Regions from separate parts of the Paenibacillus sp. FSL M8-0142 genome, predicted to be linked through region 1. Evidence: a T-box and tRNA genes for the amino acid it is inferred to sense, from the RefSeq annotation. Region 1 holds a T-box; the other holds one or more tRNA genes.
The links. The T-box of region 1 lies ahead of ileS (isoleucine--tRNA ligase). A T-box ahead of a tRNA ligase gene usually reads a tRNA of that ligase, here a tRNA-Ile.
Positions count from the first base shown of each region.

Region 2: it has a tRNA-Ile gene. The T-box ahead of ileS (isoleucine--tRNA ligase) is inferred to sense a tRNA for this amino acid. The anticodon was not compared.

Region 1 is NZ_CP152008.1:4,498,931-4,506,078, forward strand. It holds gene ileS (isoleucine--tRNA ligase) at 1-2,541, opposite strand, end outside; T-box leader at 2,607-2,886, opposite strand; gene NSQ46_RS20805 (DivIVA domain-containing protein) at 2,951-3,445, opposite strand; gene NSQ46_RS20810 (YlmH/Sll1252 family protein) at 3,618-4,400, opposite strand; gene NSQ46_RS20815 (YggT family protein) at 4,407-4,682, opposite strand; gene NSQ46_RS20820 (cell division protein SepF) at 4,691-5,137, opposite strand; gene NSQ46_RS20825 (YggS family pyridoxal phosphate-dependent enzyme) at 5,141-5,830, opposite strand; gene pgeF (peptidoglycan editing factor PgeF) at 5,839-6,696, opposite strand; gene NSQ46_RS20835 (YlmC/YmxH family sporulation protein) at 6,810-7,148, opposite strand, start outside.
Region 2 is NZ_CP152008.1:6,490,612-6,497,759, reverse strand. It holds gene NSQ46_RS29360 (DUF2508 family protein) at 181-471, shown strand; gene NSQ46_RS29355 (pro-sigmaK processing inhibitor BofA family protein) at 521-787, shown strand; rRNA gene NSQ46_RS29350 (16S ribosomal RNA) at 1,153-2,706, shown strand; rRNA gene rrf (5S ribosomal RNA) at 2,845-2,961, shown strand; tRNA gene NSQ46_RS29340 (tRNA-Ile) at 2,971-3,047, shown strand; tRNA gene NSQ46_RS29335 (tRNA-Ala) at 3,074-3,149, shown strand; rRNA gene NSQ46_RS29330 (23S ribosomal RNA) at 3,333-6,259, shown strand; tRNA gene NSQ46_RS29325 (tRNA-Ser) at 6,470-6,561, shown strand; tRNA gene NSQ46_RS29320 (tRNA-Met) at 6,595-6,671, shown strand; tRNA gene NSQ46_RS29315 (tRNA-Val) at 6,681-6,756, shown strand; tRNA gene NSQ46_RS29310 (tRNA-Thr) at 6,783-6,858, shown strand; tRNA gene NSQ46_RS29305 (tRNA-Asp) at 6,869-6,945, shown strand; tRNA gene NSQ46_RS29300 (tRNA-Phe) at 7,037-7,109, shown strand; tRNA gene NSQ46_RS29295 (tRNA-Tyr) at 7,122-7,148, shown strand, end outside.

The sequences.
Region 1 (7,148 bases):
TGACTTCACATTGATTTCGTCCCTGATGATCGCCTCATACCCGGCAAGATCAAATTGGCGATCCATCGAGATAATCAGCTCGGAGAGCGGTTGACGTGTCTTAATGCCGGTCTCGTTGCGGACATTGCGGGCAAGCTCGACGATCTGTCTTGCCGTCTCCATGTCCTGCTCGAGCGACTTGTCGATCAACGCTTCGTCCGCTTCAGGGAAGTCGGCCAAATGCACACTCTCTCCGCCGCCAAGGTTTACGAAAATATCCTCTGACAGCATCGGCGTAAACGGAGCCATCAGTTTGGCAACCGTCAGCAGCACATGGGTCAGCGTTCCGTAGGCGGCCAGCTTATCTTCACCGAGGCCGCTGCCCCAGAAGCGGTCCCGCGAACGACGGATATACCAGTTGCTCAGCTCATCGACAAACGCTTCGATCGCTTTCGCCGCATTCAAGAAGTCGTTCACCGACAGCCCTTTGTCCACGACTTGAATCAAGCTGTTCAGGCGGGACAGAATCCAGCGGTCGAGCTTGTTGTCCGAGCCCTTGAATGGATGCTCCGCCGGATTGTAGCCATCGATTCCGGCATACAACGTCAGGAAGGCATGGGTGTTCACAAGGGTATCGATGACCTTCGACTTGGCTTCCCCTACGATGCCCTTGGAGAAGCGTTTGCTGTTCCATGGCGCACTGTCGGCAAGCAGTGCCCAGCGGAACGCGTCGGTGCCGTATTCCTCGATGATTTCCCAAGGATCGATGACGTTTCCTTTGGATTTGGACATTTTTTGCCCGTTCTCGTCCAGGATATGCCCCGTAGCCATAACCGCCTTATATGGCGCCTTGCCCGTAAACAGCGTCGATACCGCGAGCAAGCTGTAGAACCAGCCCCGTGTCTGGTCAATCCCTTCGCAGATCATATCGGCAGGGAACTGCTGCGCGAATTTCTCATTATCCTCGAACGGAAAATGGTACTGCGCGAACGGCATCGATCCACTGTCAAACCAGACGTCGATCACTTCGGAGGTCCGTTCCATGACGCCGCCGTCGCAATGCGGGCATTTCACCTTGACTTCATCCACGTACGGCTTATGCAGCTCCAGATCCTCGGAGACCTCGCCTACCGCTTGGGCACGAAGCTCCGCGATGCTGTGCGGCGCAAATTGTCCGTCGCATGTTCCGCACACCCACACGTTCAGCGGCGTTCCCCAATACCGGTTCCGGCTGATATTCCAATCCACCAGATCCTCAAGGAACTTGCCAAAGCGGCCTTCGCGCACATGGCCAGGATACCAGGTCACCTCGTTGTTGTTCGCGATGAGCTGATCCTTGACCGCGGTCGTTTCGATAAACCAGCTTTCCATTGCATAGTAGAGCAGCGGCGATTTGCAGCGCCAGCAGAACGGATAGCTGTGCTCGTACTTCTCTTTGCTGTACAGCAGCCCCTTCTCCGAAAGGGTCTTCACGATGTCCAGATCGCAATCCTTCACGAAGCGTCCGGCAAAATCCGTGACCTCGTCCGTATACCGTCCCTGACCGTTTACGACGCTTACGAAGCTGATGCCGTTCTCACGGCATACGCGGTAGTCGTCTTCCCCGTGGGCCGGAGCCATGTGCACGATCCCCGTACCGCTTGCATCCGTAACAAACGATGCTCCGACAACGATATTCGCCTTTTCGGCCTTCACATAGGTGAAAGGAGGTGTATAAGATTGGCCGACCAGCTCGGAGCCTTGGAGCGTAGACAGGACGGTGTACTCGCCCTTCATGACGTCTTCCACCAGGTTTTTCGCCACGATGTAGATGCCGTCCTCCTGCTGGACACGTGCATATTCCATATTCGGGTTCACCGCAAGCGCGACGTGGGATGGCAGGGTCCATGGCGTCGTCGTCCATGCAAGGATGTACTCACCGCTGTCATGCAGCTTGAACTTCGCCGTTGCACTCAAATCCTTCACATCTTCATAGCCCTGGGCCACTTCGTGGGAGCTCAGCGTCGTCTGGCAGCAAGGGCAGTACGGGCTCACGCGGTGGCCGCGGTACAGCAGCCCCTTGTCATGAATCGTCGCCAAAATATTCCATACGCTCTCGATATAGTTGTTCTCCAGCGTAATGTAAGGGTGGTCCAGATCGGTCCAGTAGGCAATCGCTTCAGTCAGCTCGCGCCACTTATGCTCATATTCGAACACGCTGGCTTTACATTTCTTGATGAACGCCTCTACGCCGTAATTCTCGATCTCCTGCTTGCCGGAAATGCCAAGCTGCTTCTCAACGCCCAATTCAACCGGAAGCCCGTGCGTATCCCAGCCCGCTTTGCGGACAACATGGAAGCCCTTCATCGTTTGGTATCGGCCTACGAAATCCTTGATTACCCGGCCTAACACATGGCCGATATGCGGTGCACCGTTAGCTGTCGGCGGCCCTTCATAGAAAACATAGTTCGGCTTGCCCGCCCGGCGCTCGATCGACTTCTTGAACGTGTTCTCCTTATTCCATTTGTCGAGGATGCGAAGCTCTCTGGCCCGCGCCTTCTCTTTCACGTCTACTCTGTTCATTGCAGATCTTCCTTTCACTAATGTGAGTAAAGTTCCTCAAGGGAATAAAAAAAGGCCCTCATCCCGAAAGGGACGAGAACCTGTTCTCGCGCTACCACCCTAATTCCGCCCGCAAACCCAGCCGTGAACGACTGTCCCGGGCGACACCTCAATGTCCATGCCTATAACTACCGGCATGGTCCGATATAACGTTCGGCGGACGGCTCAGCTTACGCACGTTACGATCACGCTTCAGCTTCGCTTCTCCGGGATGATCTTCAGCCCAGGACTGACCGCCGACTCTCAGCAAATGCCGGCTCTCTGAAGGACAATTCCTCTGCCTACTGTTCCCATCAACAAATTTTCATCATAATCAAGAATATGATATTAGTTATAGACGACTTCAGGGGAAAAGTCAAGGCCGCCCCGCCTAGTACACCTCTTTAGGCTCCAGGCTCGGTTCGCGGCTTTCTAAGGTCTCCCATCCGTCCTGCTTCAGCAGCTCCAGCTGAGCCTCCACAAGAGAACGGAACCGGGTGCGGTAGATCGACGCCTGCTTCTTGAGCTCTTCTACTTCCAACGCAATTTTACGGGATTTTCCGAGCGCCTCGTTAATGATCCGGTCCGCGTTCTTCTCCGCTTCCTTCACGATAAGCTGCGCTTCCTTCTTCGCATTATTCTTTACCTCATCGGCAGCCTCTTGGGCTACGATGATTGTCTTGGACAAGGTTTCTTCGATGTTGGCGAAATGATCCAGCTTCTCCTGCATCGCCATCAGCTGATTTCCGAGCTCTTTATTCTCCCGAATGACGCTCTCGTAATCTTTAATGACCTGGTCCAAAAACTCGTTGACCTCGTCCTCATCATAACCGCGAATTCGACGGGCAAATTCTTTGTTATGTATATCAAGCGGTGTCAATGGCATGGTGTGCACCTCCTAAATATATGGGCCTCACAAGACGGTTTATCCGCTGTATAAGCCAGACCACCCGTCCATGAGGACAATAGCGGTCATTCTGATTTATCGGCAATTCATTCCGCATTTTGAATGTACGTCCTAAATGATTTCGACAAAAAAACGGCAATTCCTTCAAAGGTCAGACATATTTACCAACCTTGACACGGTACCGCCCTTTCTTCGTCAGGCCGCCGATCTCCAGTACGGCAAATCTGCCCATTCCCTGTATGGAGACGACATCGCCTTCTTTTAAATTGGTTGACGGATCCTCTTCTACCTTCCAGTTCACCCGGCACCGTCCGGCTTTGATCGGAACGACGATCTTCGTCCGGCTGATCCGGTGTGCATCGCTGGCAATGCCGTCGAGTCTAAGCGAGGATACCGTAATGTCCATCGTTTCAAGCTTCGTCTCGGCTGCCTGCAGCTTGTCCATCGGCAGAAGCTCAGTCATCACATGCACCCTGTGCACCTGGCTCAGGTTTAAGTTCAGGAAAGAGCCGATCTCCTCCGATACGACGGCATGGCATCCGCTTTCGATGACATGAATATCTCCAATTTTCGAACGCTTGATGCCGAGGCCGAGAATCGAGCCCATATAATCCCCGTGCTCGAGCTCCAGGAGCTTCTGATCTCCCGACGTGATGCTGAGCACCTTGATTTTGAAGTCTTCGCCGTCCAGCTCGCGGTAATCGGGCGCAATGATTGCGCGTACCCGCTCGGCATCCGCATAGCCGCCCTCAAAAGCGGCATGGACGTCAGGGTGCCGGTTCACAAGCGTCTCCAGAATGAAGCGTTGGCGAGGGTCGAGAAAGTCCGTCAGCTTCACCTCGTGATACTGTCCTGCGTTGGCGACCCATTCCCAGGCCCGGTCGACGAACTCGCGCTCGTCTTGGTGAAAATGCTCATAGATGCCCGGTTTCATCGTTCGTCACCTGCTAAGAAAGAATTCCAGAATAGCATAAACTCCCCGCTCGGCTAGCTGCAGGACGAATAATGCAATGATCGGGGAGATGTCGATCATGCCCATGATCGGCGGAATAAACCGGCGAAACGGGGACAGATACGGCTCCACGAGCTTGCCCAGGAGCTCCCCGACAAAGCTCTCCCTCACATTCGGAAGCCATGACATTAACACATAGATCAAAATCATATAAAAATAGATTTGGAACAGCGTACGTACAATTTGGAAAATTTCCACTGACAAAGTCTAGGTCACCTCATTCTCGTATAGTCATGCTCGTCTGCCAATATCTCCGAGATGGAGCCCTGGATTTCAACCGTATCCGGGGTGCACAGAAAAATATTGCCGCCTACCTTCGATATGCCTCCGCTCAGCGCGTACACCGTCCCGCTAAGAAAATCAATGATGCGCAGCGCTTGATCGTTGCGGACGCGCTGCAGGTTCACGACGACGGTCCGGAAGGATCGGAGATGGTCTGCAATCTCCTGTGCTTCATCATATGAACGAGGCTCGACTAATACTACCTTAACATTCTTCTGGGAATGGATGCTGACGATATTGCCGCCCTTTTGGCTTTTGCGCTGCTCGAACGGCGTCGGCTCCACCGGCTCGTCCTGTGCGGCAAGCACTTCACGCTCCACAACCTCTTCCTCATCCTGCAATCCCAAGAAATTCATAAACCGGTTCATCACGCCCATCCCTCACTCCTCCTCTTTCCCTACTAAAATCGAGCCGAGACGCACCCAGGTCGCCCCTTCCTCAACAGCCACTTCAAAATCGTTTGACATGCCCATAGACAATTCCGTCAACGGCTCCTTCGTCAGCGCCTGCCGATTCAGCTCATCTCTTAGTTGTCTTAAGCCGCGGAATACGGGACGCGTATGCTCCGCCAATGATTCATAGGGAGCCATTGTCATCAATCCGATGACCTTTACATGGGACAAATCCGCGATCCCCTTCAAGAAATCTGCCGCTTGCTCGGGAGGAAGGCCGTATTTCGATTCCTCGCCCGAGATATTCACCTGCATGAACGCAGATACCTGAAGATCCAGGGCTGCAGCCCTCTTGTTAAGCTCCTTCGCCAGCGATAAGCGGTCCAGTGAATGAATATATTGAAATTTATCGATCACGTCTTTGACCTTGTTCGTCTGGAGATGGCCGATAAAATGCCATGTACCGCGGTCTCCAAGGGCCTGCCATTTGTGCTGGGCATCCTGCCAGCGGTTCTCGCCGATATGCCGGAGCCCCTGATCCAGTACCGAAGCTGTCGTATCCAAGGAGACATACTTCGTTACGGCGATGACATTGACCTCACTCCGGTCCCGGCCGCTGCGCGCGCATGCCTCCGTGATTCGCTGTTCTACCTGATCGATACGTTCCTTCAAACTCAAGGGACGACTCACCTCTTTCTCATCCCGATCCAGCTTGCCATACGACCTGTCGTTCCCCCGTCCTTGCGATACGAGAAGAACAAGTCGTTATTACAGCTTGTACACCATGTTGTACATTCGATATGTTCCGCCAATATTCCTGCTTTAATCATAATGCGTCTGTTTATTTCTTTCAAGTTCAGCATGTATTTCCCGTTTCCCTTGTCGATATACATGGCAGATTGCGGGTTCTCCTCGGAATCCTGCGGCGACAGGAGCAGCTGTCTTACGCGCTCCATGACGCGATCATCGACCTCATAACAGCAGGCTCCAATCGAGGGGCCGATCGCAGCCCGAATCTGGCTCGGATCGCTGCCATATTCGCTTGTCATCGCGCTGACCATGTTCCCGGCAATGCCGGCGACCGTACCCTTCCAACCGGCATGGGCAAGACCGACCGCCTCCGTTGCCGGGTCCCAGAAATACAGCGGTACGCAATCCGCGTAAAAGGATGTCAATAGAATGCCCGGCACGTTCGTAACCAGTCCATCCGTATCCTGAAAGGCGGAATCACGGTCGAGGCTGCCTCTTCCCCGATCCCCTGCCCGGACAATCGCGACATCCCCGCTGTGGACCTGCTCGCCGCACGTCCAGTCTTCCAGGGAGAAGCCAAGCGCTCCGGCTATCCGCCTCCGGTTCTCAATGACATGTTCGGGAACGTCCCCTACATGAAATGCCAAATTCAGGCTGTCATAGGGCTTCGCGCTGACCCCGCCATGCCGCCCGGTAAACCCCGCGGCGAGCCTACCGTCCGGCGCACCGCGCTCCCAGCTTTCCAGCACAAACCGTCCGCATTCCTGCTGATGTTGTTTTACGAAAGGTTCCATCGAATCACTCACCTCTATCCCAGTGTAACAGAAAACGCAGCCCGGAGACACCGCTATCCGTTGCTGCATTTGCAAATCGCTGGATAGGATAATCCATTTCCTTTCTGACATGTTCAAAAATTTCTTCTGTCATGCCCGTTCGGCCGGTCCAAATATTCCACCGCGCCCTCTTCCTCCGGCACGCGTCTAAGCTCCTCCATTTTAACCAGGACAACGTCCGACCCGATCTTTACGATATTGCGCCAAGGAATGATCAGATCGCTTCCGCCCCCGAACAATCCCATAAACTTTCCGTAGCTGGGCACCACGATCGCCTCGATCCGTCCTTGACGCAGGTCAAGCTCCAGATCGCTGATCTGGCCTAGCCGCTTCCCGTCGATAATATTAATAACATCCTTCGTTTGAAAATCGGATATTTTCATCTTTTTCCCCACCATCTGATTATCTGGTAT
Region 2 (7,148 bases), 2.0 Mb from region 1:
TTAATACAGGCGGGTATCCGGTTTAAACCGGATGCTCGCTTTTTTTATGTAATTAGGCTGGTTACCGAAGATGGCTTGTTCAAGTGCTCGCAGGTTTATGTTCTAAGTTTGTCCTCCCCTTTATATGAATGTTACAGACGGTCTGATCAAGCTGTGACCAATAACGAAGGGGTGAGCCAGATGAGAGTATGGTGGAGACCAGCGAAGAAAGACGAACAGGAAGTATATATAACGGCTGAGGAGCAGGAGCGGATGTGGCATGTGTTTATGGACGTCCGCAAGTCCCAGATGGAATGGGAGCGGGCACATATGATGTTCCAGGAGGCGACAGGACAGGATCAGATTGATTACGCCATCTATATGCTGGAAGCGGCAGAACGGAAGTATCAGATGAATTTAAAACAGGCTAAGCAGTTGAATATTAACTCTGTATTTATGCAGAAGCTTGAACAGCAGCGGGGGAACGGGTAAAGGTAGGCGCAACCCGAGGATCGATTAAGAGGAAAGGAGTTGGACTTAGATGAAGCTGATTGTTCTAGCTGTGCTGTGCATATCATTACTGCTGCTCGTTTATATCATCTTTCGGAGGAAGCTCGGTTTTGGTTGGATGACGGTATTCGGTGCGCATCTGGCCTTGTCTGCACTAGGGATCTACGTCGTGAATTTCTCAGGGATCTTTACGGAAGTCTATATACCGCTGAATCCGATGACCATTGGTACGGTTATGATATTGGGGCTGCCGGGAGTTGCTCTGCTGATCGGATTAAAATTAACGATATTTGGGTAGTTGACGCGGCGCTCGAATCTATGATACATTAATGTTCGCCCGTTTGATTCGGGTTGCTAGCAGGGTGGATGGCAAGACAAAGATTGGTTATGAAATAATTCAAAAAAAGTCTTGACCAATAGCAAGCTAGTATGATATATTATAAAAGTCGCCGCTGAGATGCGGATGACGAAAAGAAACACTGATTGATCTTTGAAAACTGAACAACGAGTGAGTGAGGATTTTACTTGTAAAATCCATTGCGGCATCATTGGACAGGCTTCGGTTTGTCGGATGGTGAAGCATAAATGAGAATTGAACGAATTCTCGTCAGTTTTTCTAAATGAGCTTAATCGCTCTTTCAATCGATCATCCTCGGATGATCCTTATTGGAGAGTTTGATCCTGGCTCAGGACGAACGCTGGCGGCGTGCCTAATACATGCAAGTCGAGCGGACTAATGGTTTCCTTCGGGAAACCGTTGGTTAGCGGCGGACGGGTGAGTAACACGTAGGCAACCTGCCCTCAAGACTGGGATAACTACCGGAAACGGTAGCTAATACCGGATAATTAAATCTGCTGCATGGCAGAGTTATGAAAGGCGGAGCAATCTGTCACTTGAGGATGGGCCTGCGGCGCATTAGCTAGTTGGTGAGGTAACGGCTCACCAAGGCGACGATGCGTAGCCGACCTGAGAGGGTGAACGGCCACACTGGGACTGAGACACGGCCCAGACTCCTACGGGAGGCAGCAGTAGGGAATCTTCCGCAATGGGCGAAAGCCTGACGGAGCAACGCCGCGTGAGTGATGAAGGTTTTCGGATCGTAAAGCTCTGTTGCCAGGGAAGAACGTCTCATAGAGTAACTGCTATGAGAGTGACGGTACCTGAGAAGAAAGCCCCGGCTAACTACGTGCCAGCAGCCGCGGTAATACGTAGGGGGCAAGCGTTGTCCGGAATTATTGGGCGTAAAGCGCGCGCAGGCGGTTCTTTAAGTCTGGTGTTTAAACCCGAGGCTCAACTTCGGGACGCACTGGAAACTGGGGAACTTGAGTGCAGAAGAGGAGAGTGGAATTCCACGTGTAGCGGTGAAATGCGTAGATATGTGGAGGAACACCAGTGGCGAAGGCGACTCTCTGGGCTGTAACTGACGCTGAGGCGCGAAAGCGTGGGGAGCGAACAGGATTAGATACCCTGGTAGTCCACGCCGTAAACGATGAATGCTAGGTGTTAGGGGTTTCGATACCCTTGGTGCCGAAGTTAACACATTAAGCATTCCGCCTGGGGAGTACGGTCGCAAGACTGAAACTCAAAGGAATTGACGGGGACCCGCACAAGCAGTGGAGTATGTGGTTTAATTCGAAGCAACGCGAAGAACCTTACCAAGTCTTGACATCCCTCTGAATCCTCTAGAGATAGAGGCGGCCTTCGGGACAGAGGAGACAGGTGGTGCATGGTTGTCGTCAGCTCGTGTCGTGAGATGTTGGGTTAAGTCCCGCAACGAGCGCAACCCTTGATCTTAGTTGCCAGCACTTTGGGTGGGCACTCTAAGGTGACTGCCGGTGACAAACCGGAGGAAGGTGGGGATGACGTCAAATCATCATGCCCCTTATGACTTGGGCTACACACGTACTACAATGGCTGGTACAACGGGAAGCGAAGCCGCGAGGTGGAGCCAATCCTAAAAAGCCAGTCTCAGTTCGGATTGCAGGCTGCAACTCGCCTGCATGAAGTCGGAATTGCTAGTAATCGCGGATCAGCATGCCGCGGTGAATACGTTCCCGGGTCTTGTACACACCGCCCGTCACACCACGAGAGTTTACAACACCCGAAGTCGGTGGGGTAACCCGCAAGGGAGCCAGCCGCCGAAGGTGGGGTAGATGATTGGGGTGAAGTCGTAACAAGGTAGCCGTATCGGAAGGTGCGGCTGGATCACCTCCTTTCTATGGAGTACCTCGCTTCCGTAGCGAAGCGGTACAAATACGGTCAGCGCAAGCTGCCGGATAAATAGGCTTTACGAAGTAAAGTCAACCAACTCACTCGTTGGTCAGTTTTGAGAGGTCAATCCTTTCATACATACGTTTGGTGATGATGGCGGAAGGGTTCCACGCGTTCCCATACCGAACACGACCGTTAAGCCTTCCAGCGCCGATGGTACTTGGACCGAAGGGTCCCGGGAGAGTAGGACGTTGCCAAGCGTATGATATGGGCCCTTAGCTCAGCTGGTTAGAGCGCACCCCTGATAAGGGTGAGGTCGGTGGTTCGAGTCCACTAGGGCCCACCATAACAACTTTATATACTTCCTAATATGGGGCTATAGCTCAGCTGGGAGAGCGCCTGCCTTGCACGCAGGAGGTCAGGGGTTCGATCCCCCTTGGCTCCACCATATTTATTCTTAACGCTTCCATAAATTGCAGGTTGTACTGTGATGGAGGTTGTGGTAAGATAGTCTTCCGGTCGAAAGACTGGCATTGATCCTTGAAAACTAGATAACGAAACGAATTTGCGTTTTAGAAATATCCTTTTAGCTGAACTTGTGTCAAAACAAGTTTCAATAAAAGTAGCATAAGGTTAAGCTACTAAGAGCACACGGAGGATGCCTAGGCGCTAGGAGCCGATGAAGGACGTGGCGAACAACGATACTGCCTCGGGGAGCTGTAAGCAAGCTTCGATCCGGGGATGTCCGAATGGGGAAACCCAGCTGGTGTAATAGCCAGTTACCCGTATCTGAATACATAGGATGCGAGGAGGCATACCCAGGGAACTGAAACATCTAAGTACCTGGAGGAAGAGAAAACAAGAGTGATTCCGTCAGTAGCGGCGAGCGAACGCGGAACAGCCTAAACCAGAGAGCTTGCTCTCTGGGGTTGTGGGACGTCTCACATGGAGTTACAAAGGTTTAGATTAGACGAACAGGTCTGGAAAGGCCGGCCATAGAAGGTAAAAGCCCTGTAATCGAAAATGTGAACCCTCCGAGACGGATCCCGAGTAGTGCGGGGCACGTGAAACCCCGTATGAATCCAGCAGGACCATCTGCTAAGGCTAAATACTCCCTAGCGACCGATAGTGAAGCAGTACCGTGAGGGAAAGGTGAAAAGCACCCCGGAAGGGGAGTGAAATAGAACCTGAAACCGTGTGCTTACAAGAAGTCAGAGCCCGTTATAGGGGTGATGGCGTGCCTTTTGTAGAATGAACCGGCGAGTTACGTTCCCATGCAAGGTTAAGGCGAGAAGCCGTAGCCGCAGCGAAAGCGAGTCTGAATAGGGCGACTTAGTATGTGGACGTAGACCCGAAACCGTGTGATCTACCCCTGTCCAGGGTGAAGGTGCGGTAACACGCACTGGAGGCCCGAACCCACGTACGTTGAAAAGTGCGGGGATGAGGTGGGGGTAGCGGAGAAATTCCAATCGAACTCGGAGATAGCTGGTTCTCCCCGAAATAGCTTTAGGGCTAGCCTCGGAATTGAGAGTCGTGGAGGTAGAGCACTGATTGGGTGCGGGGCCCGCAAGGGTTACCAAGCTCAGTCAAACTCCGAATGCCATAGACTTATATCCGGGAGTCAGACAGTGAGTGCTAAGATCCATTGTCAAAAGGGAAACAGCCCAGACCATCAGCTAAGGTCCCCAAGTGTGTGTTAAGTGGGAAAGGATGTGGAGTTGCACAGACAACCAGGATGTTGGCTTAGAAGCAGCCACCATTTAAAGAGTGCGTAATAGCTCACTGGTCGAGTGACTCTGCGCCGAAAATGTAACGGGGCTAAACACACCACCGAAGCTATGGCTTGATGCTTGCATCAGGGGTAGGGGAGCGTTGTATGTAGGTTGAAGGTGTACCGTAAGGAGCGCTGGACAGCATACAAGTGAGAATGCCGGTATGAGTAACGAAAAGATCAGTGAGAATCTGATCCGCCGAAAGCCCAAGGTTTCCTGAGGAAGGCTCGTCCGCTCAGGGTAAGTCGGGACCTAAGGCGAGGCCGAAAGGCGTAGTCGAAGGACAACAGGTTGAAATTCCTGTACCACCGTAAACCGTTATGAACGATGGGGTGACGCAGGAGGGTAGTGACGCGGACTGATGGATGTCCGTCCAAGCAGTGAGGCTGATGTGTAGGCAAATCCGCACATCGTAAGGCTGGGCTGTGATGGGGAGTGAAAATTACAGTAGCGAAGGTCATGATCTCACACTGCCAAGAAAAGCCTCTAGTCAGGTGAAGGTGCCCGTACCGCAAACCGACACAGGTAGGCGAGAAGAGAATTCTAAGGCGCGCGGAAGAACTCTCGTTAAGGAACTCGGCAAAATGACCCCGTAACTTCGGGAGAAGGGGTGCCTCGGTAGGGTGAATAGCCCGAGGGGGCCGCAGTGAAAAGGCCCAAGCGACTGTTTAGCAAAAACACAGGTCTGTGCGAAGCCGCAAGGCGAAGTATACGGGCTGACGCCTGCCCGGTGCTGGAAGGTTAAGGGGAGCGGTTAGGAGGTAACTCCGAAGCTGTGAACCGAAGCCCCAGTAAACGGCGGCCGTAACTATAACGGTCCTAAGGTAGCGAAATTCCTTGTCAGGTAAATTCTGACCCGCACGAATGGCGTAACGACTTGGGCGCTGTCTCAACGAGAGATCCGGTGAAATTTTAATACCTGTGAAGATGCAGGTTACCCGCGACAAGACGGAAAGACCCCATGGAGCTTTACTGCAGCTTGATATTGGATTTGGGTACGATCTGTACAGGATAGGTGGGAGCCTTTGAAGCATGAGCGCCAGCTTGTGTGGAGGCGACGTTGGGATACCACCCTGATCGTATCTAGGTTCTAACCTGGTACCGTGATCCGGTACGGGGACAGTGTCAGGCGGGCAGTTTGACTGGGGCGGTCGCCTCCTAAAGAGTAACGGAGGCGCCCCAAGGTTCCCTCAGAATGGTTGGAAATCATTCGAAGAGTGCAAAGGCATAAGGGAGCTTGACTGCGAGACCTACAAGTCGAGCAGGGACGAAAGTCGGGCTTAGTGATCCGGTGGTACCGCATGGAAGGGCCATCGCTCAACGGATAAAAGCTACCCTGGGGATAACAGGCTTATCTCCCCCAAGAGTCCACATCGACGGGGAGGTTTGGCACCTCGATGTCGGCTCATCGCATCCTGGGGCTGAAGTAGGTCCCAAGGGTTGGGCTGTTCGCCCATTAAAGCGGTACGCGAGCTGGGTTCAGAACGTCGTGAGACAGTTCGGTCCCTATCTGTCGTGGGCGTAGGAAATTTGAGAGGAGCTGTCCTTAGTACGAGAGGACCGGGATGGACGTACCGCTGGTGCACCAGTTGTTCCGCCAGGAGCATGGCTGGGTAGCTACGTACGGACGGGATAAGCGCTGAAAGCATCTAAGCGTGAAGCCCCCCTCAAGATGAGATTTCCCAGTATGTAAGACCCCTTGAAGACGACGAGGTAGATAGGTTGGAGGTGGAAGTGCAGTAATGCATGGAGCTGACCAATACTAATCGGTCGAGGGCTTATCCTAAAAGCTTTACGAAGTAAAGCTCGCTACGGAAGCATGAACATAAACCCACCAAAGTGAAGAAGAGCTTCGAAGCTGATTCCGATTACTTTGGCGGGGCCCGGAAAGATCTGAGGATCTGAAGGGATAACGCTACGGATTCTAAACAACGCAAAGACGTTTCGTATCTAGTTTTCAGGGTTCAATCTCTGAAACTGCATAATAAGTTATGATGGAGAGATACCCAAGTGGCTATAAGGGGACCCTCTGCTAAGGGGTTAGACTGCGTAAGCGGTGCGAGGGTTCGAATCCCTCTCTCTCCGCCATTGATATAACTTGAATGCATAGGAATTTGTTATGGCGGCGTAGCTCAGCTGGCTAGAGCGTACGGTTCATACCCGTGAGGTCGGGGGTTCGATCCCCTCCGCCGCTACCATACATATTCGGAGGCTTAGCTCAGCTGGGAGAGCATCTGCCTTACAAGCAGAGGGTCGGGGGTTCGATCCCCTCAGCCTCCACCATGAATATTTTGTGCGTCCTTATATGCGCCGGTGTAGCTCAATTGGTAGAGCAACTGACTTGTAATCAGTAGGTTGGGGGTTCAAGTCCTCTCGCCGGCACCATCTAAAATGCGGAACTGTGGTGTAGAGGCCTAACATGCCTGCCTGTCACGCAGGAGATCGCGGGTTCGAATCCCGTCAGTTCCGCCATTTTATTTACCAGCATAAAAGTGAATCGGTTTCCACAGATTAAAGTGGGAAGTGTTACACTCCGCACTTTATTTTTATGCCAATTACATATGGCTCGGTAGCTCAGTCGGTAGAGCAGAGGACTGAAAATCCTCGTGTCGGCGGTTCGATTCCGTCCCGAGCCACCTTTATATTTTGGAGGATTAGCGAAGTGGCCAAACGCA